Regions from separate parts of the Paenibacillus sp. FSL W7-1088 genome, predicted to be linked through region 2. Evidence: predicted binding sites of a transcription regulator. Region 2 holds the regulator's gene; the other holds the start of a gene.
What was found. Region 2 encodes CtsR, which represses protease genes until heat stress. Its sites were predicted from a motif close to ATGGTCAATAAAGGTCAAACA; they were not measured.
Positions count from the first base shown of each region.

Region 1: a site for CtsR is predicted at 1,194-1,214, ahead of clpP (ATP-dependent Clp endopeptidase proteolytic subunit ClpP). Genes of this name have one in related genera too.

Region 1 is NZ_CP150216.1:183,022-185,486, forward strand. Features, by position in the region: gene MKY42_RS00890 (DUF4163 domain-containing protein) at 1-287, shown strand, start outside; gene clpP (ATP-dependent Clp endopeptidase proteolytic subunit ClpP) at 506-1,102, opposite strand; tRNA gene MKY42_RS00900 (tRNA-Arg) at 1,282-1,356, opposite strand; gene MKY42_RS00905 (sugar-binding domain-containing protein) at 1,839-2,465, shown strand, end outside.
Region 2 is NZ_CP150216.1:6,404,792-6,407,256, reverse strand. Features, by position in the region: gene MKY42_RS29095 (GNAT family N-acetyltransferase) at 1-335, shown strand, start outside; gene MKY42_RS29090 (CtsR family transcriptional regulator) at 808-1,269, shown strand; gene MKY42_RS29085 (UvrB/UvrC motif-containing protein) at 1,300-1,824, shown strand; gene MKY42_RS29080 (protein arginine kinase) at 1,853-2,465, shown strand, end outside.

The DNA of each region.
Region 1 (2,465 bases), 1.1 Mb from region 2:
GTAAGGAATTGAGTCTGGATGATGTGATCCAAAATAACAAAACCGTACGTGAGACAGTAAGCAAAAAAGTGGGAGATCAGCTTAAAGCCCGTGGTGGTTACCTTGAAGGCTATAAAGGTCTAAATAAAGATCAGGATTTCTATGTAACCCCAACTGGTGTAGTTGTATTCTTCCAGTTGTATGAGTACACAGCTTATGCGGAGGGTTTCCCAGAATTCCCGTTCACATACAAAGAGTTGCTTCCTAAAGGCACAGAGCCGTTCAGTGGCTTAACGGCCAACAAGTAAGAGTATCGGAATTCCATTTCGTTGAAATGATGGTCAATAGCGTGTGCTCAGTTCGTCAGATGATCTTTAGTATTATGCACTCTTAAATTATCTTCAAAAAAAAGGACGCCCTCGTCATATTGACGAGAGCGCCCTTTTTTCATATAGGCAACTCAACTGGGCGTTACCCTTTGAGTTGCCTATATGGTATATCCGTTTAATTGGCGATTCGCCTCGGCTTAGATGCCTTGGGAACCTACGTTTTCGATAACTTTATCGATGATACCGTAATCAGCAGCTTCAGCAGCGCTCATAAAGTAGTCACGATCTGTATCTTTCTCGATACGCTCCAGCGGTTGGCCTGAGCGCTCAGCGATGATGCGGTTCAAGGTATCACGCATTTTCAGGATGCGGCGGGCACGAATTTCGATGTCCGAAGCTTGACCTTGCGCACCACCAAGCGGTTGGTGAATCATGATTTCGCTGTTAGGCAATGCAAAACGTTTACCTTTGGCACCTGCGTTCAACAGGAATGCACCCATCGAAGCCGCCATACCTACACAGATGGTAGATACATCCGGTTTGATGAATTGCATAGTATCGTAAATCGCCATACCGGCTGTAATGGATCCGCCTGGGCTATTGATGTATAAGTGAATGTCTTTCTCCGGATCTTCCGCAGTAAGGAACAACATCTGTGCCATGATGGAATTCGCTACAACGTCATTTACATCACTGCCAAGGAAGATGATACGATCCTTCAGCAATCTGGAATAGATGTCATAGGCGCGCTCACCGCGGTTGCTCTGTTCAACGACCATTGGAATATAACTCACGTGAAAAACCTCCTCGGAAATGTAAATGTTAAATTGGTGTTTATATATAAACTGTTACCGTATTACCCACATCATAAACAATTTCAAACAAAAAGTCAAAGAAAGTCAAACTAAGTTTGAAAAAAAAGAAACCTATTCGGTTTCATTGGTTAAAAGGGTTATGAGCTACTAATTAAGAGTGGCGCGCCCGCCAAGAATCGAACTTGGATCTCAGGCTTCGGAGGCCTACGTCATATCCATTGGACCACGGGCGCACATTGATTATTGCTGCAAGCATAGTTGCATAAAGCTGTTTTGAAATAGAAGTTTCAAAGATGTGACAGCAATAATGATTATAGCTCATGAATAATTGAATTGCAAGCAGATGTTCGCTGTTGTGGTTTGGATAAGCTTGAAAATGATCATGATGAAGATAAGTGGATAAAGAGCGCAAATAGGTAAATGCTAAAAGAGGTTTTGGATATGCCATATGAAAAACAACAGCAAGCAATATGTAGATGAGAAATTTACTTTGCTTCTATATATGGTATCGAACAGGTTGTTCTCGATCAGAGTAGGGTGACATTGTGAAAATAGGCGCGTACAAACGCCTGAAACGTGTCGAAATAAGGCTTTGAAACACTTGCATGTCGCGTCAGTTTTAGGTAGAATAGACGTGGGACTTAAAAAGTTAACCCGGGACGTTTTAGGGCCATGAAAGAAAGCTTGGAACGAGAAGCTTGCGGGAGTGGAAAGCATGCGAACGATTTTAGAAGTACAAAAGCAGCTTCTGCCTGATCTCATGGATGTCTTGAAGAAGAGATACACGATTCTGCGCCAGATCATGTTATCGGATGTGATCGGACGAAGAACGTTAGCTAATTCCATGCAGATGACCGAGCGGGTTCTGAGGGCTGAGACCGATTTGTTAAAGGCTCAGGGACTTATTGAAATTGACAGTGCAGGGATGAAGATCAGTGAGGCAGGGCATGAATTGCTGCAGCAGTTGGAACCCGTCGCCAAAGAACTGTTTGGATTATCCGAACTGGAAGAACGCATCAAGCAAGCCTACGGTCTGCAAAAGGTAGTTGTGGTTCCCGGCGATTCGGACATTTCTCCATTTGCCAAACGGGAGCTGGGCAGAGCCGGAGCGAAGGCTCTGGGTAATATCATGAGTGATAACGATGTTGTCGCCGTAACTGGCGGTTCAACAACGGCTGAAGTCGCAGAGCAACTGACTCCGCCAACATCGCTGAAAGGTGTCTGGTTCGTACCGGCACGCGGTGGGCTGGGAGAAAGCCTCGAAATTCAGGCCAATACGATAGCATCCACGATGGCAAAACGGGTAGGAGCCCAATACAAACTCCTGCATGTACCGGATTTG
Region 2 (2,465 bases):
TCGAACAATTTATTTCCCAGTATCCTTTTGCGAGCCCAGACTCACCAGTACAGATTAATCTCCAGGTAGAGGATGCATACGCACCATGGAATGAAGGGGTATGGCAATTAAATGTGGCGATGAACGGTACAGCTTCAATATGGAAAACATCTGAGCCTGCTGCTAAAGATCAGACTGTTAAAGTAGACATTCAGACGCTTACCGCTATGCTGATGGGGTATCGTAGGCCCACAGAGATGGCTCAGATAGGTAGAATGGAAGGACCAAATGAAGCAATAAAAGCTCTGGAACAAGCAATTCCTGATCGGGAAACGTATTTACTTGATTTTTTCTGATCCTCATAGAGTAAAGAGTTTTCTAGGATCAATTTCATAGATTTAACGTGTATAGCATTACGTTGCTAGTGTGAGACAAATGGACTTCTCCAGTTATTTTGGAGAGGTTTTTTTGTGTCAGCCGAATATTTCGTGTAAAATCGTAAAAAATGAATAGTGCTCCCTCTTGGCAAAACCACAAAATATGCTATAATGTATATAAAGTCAAAGAAAGTCAAAGTCAACTAAAGGTTAAATACTTACGTAGCTTTCTTTCTGCAATCCGGTGGTGGGAGCCATTTTAAAGGTAGTGCACATCAGCGGATAAAGGCAATATTAAAGGACCTTCGAGCGTCCTTCGCTCTCCTGTTAAAGACCGTTGAAGATCAGTTTCGCTGTTTCCTTGATTGGTTAAATGGGTTGAGAAGGTGTACTCTGTAGGGGCGTGTGGGTCCTTATTGACTTAACGTTTCAGACAGTGGAGGATGAGTGGATGCGTAATATCTCTGATATTATCGAACAATATCTGAAGAGTATTTTGCATGAAAGTCCCGAAGGAATGGTCGAAATTCAACGTAATGATCTGGCTGACCAATTTTCATGTGTGCCTTCCCAGATCAATTATGTCATCAGCACCCGATTTACACTCGAAAAAGGTTACCTTGTAGAGAGTAAACGTGGCGGCGGCGGTTATGTTCGCATACAGCGGATCGAATTGCCAGCTCACTCGGCTCTGCATAACCATTTGCACCATAGTATTGGAGATGAGATCGGGCAGACAGCTGCCGAAGGTCTGATCTACCAACTGGAAGAAGCACGTTTCTTGAGCAAAAGGGAAGCCGGGTTGATGCGGGCAGCTGTATCGAGAGAGATTATATTGGTCAAACTTCCTTACCGGGATCAAATTCGTGCCAGAATGTTAAAGGCGATGTTAATATCTTTGCTCGGTAAATGAAAACTATCGGGATCAAGGGGGTACATCATTGTGCTGTGCCAAGAATGCAACAAACGACCGGCAACACTCCATTTCACGAAGATCGTGAACGGAGAGAAGACGGAATTCCATATTTGTGAGTCATGTGCTCGTGAAAAAGGGGAAATGATTCCCGGAACATCCAACGGATTTTCCATTCACAACTTATTGTCCGGGTTGCTTGATTTTGAACCCTCAGGCAAGAATGGGAATGCGGGAGCAACACCTGCACAATCCCTTCGTTGTGAAGAATGCGGCATGACCTATTCACAGTTTAGCAAAATCGGCCGCTTTGGCTGTAGTTCTTGTTATAAATATTTTGACAGTCGTTTGGACCCGCTATTCAAACGGGTTCATGGCAGCACTCTCCACGTGGGGAAAGTGCCTGCACGAGCTGGTGGCCGCATCAAGGTCAAAAGACAGATTGCTGATCTGAAACGGGATCTTCAGGAGAGCATAACGCAAGAGGAGTTTGAAGAAGCTGCTCAAATTCGTGATCAGATCAGGGAACTTGAAAAAGAAATAGCTCAGGAGTAAAGTTTGTGATGAGTAGGAGGGATGCGTAATGCCTAATCTTCGTTTTACAGAGAAGGCGCTCAGCGACTGGATGCGTAGTGATGCGGCTGATTCCGAAATCGTCATTAGCAGCCGGGTCCGGATCGCACGCAACCTGCAGCATTATCCGTTTCCGATGCTGGCTTCCAATGAGCAATCGGAAGAAGTGCTGAATAAGCTGAGCGAAGTACTTCAATACGATGACGTTCATGCCTTTGGAGATTTTCATACTCTGGATCTGATTGATATCGATGACCTTGACAAACGGGTGCTGGTGGAGAAACATCTGATAAGTCCCAGTCTTGCGAACGAATCCAGAAATGGTGCTGTTATTCTCAGTGAGGATGAATCTGTCAGTATTATGATTAATGAAGAGGATCATCTTCGTATCCAGTGCCTCTATCCGGGGTTCCAGGTGAAAGAAGCCTGGGAGAAAGCTTCCGCCATAGATGATGCTTTTGAAGCGCATGTGGATTATGCTTTTGATGACCGCAGAGGATATTTAACCAGTTGCCCTACAAATGTAGGTACAGGTGTAAGAGCATCTGTCATGATGCATCTGCCCGCTCTGGTGATGACACAGCAGATCGGCCGCATTCTAACCGCAGTCTCCCAAGTCGGAC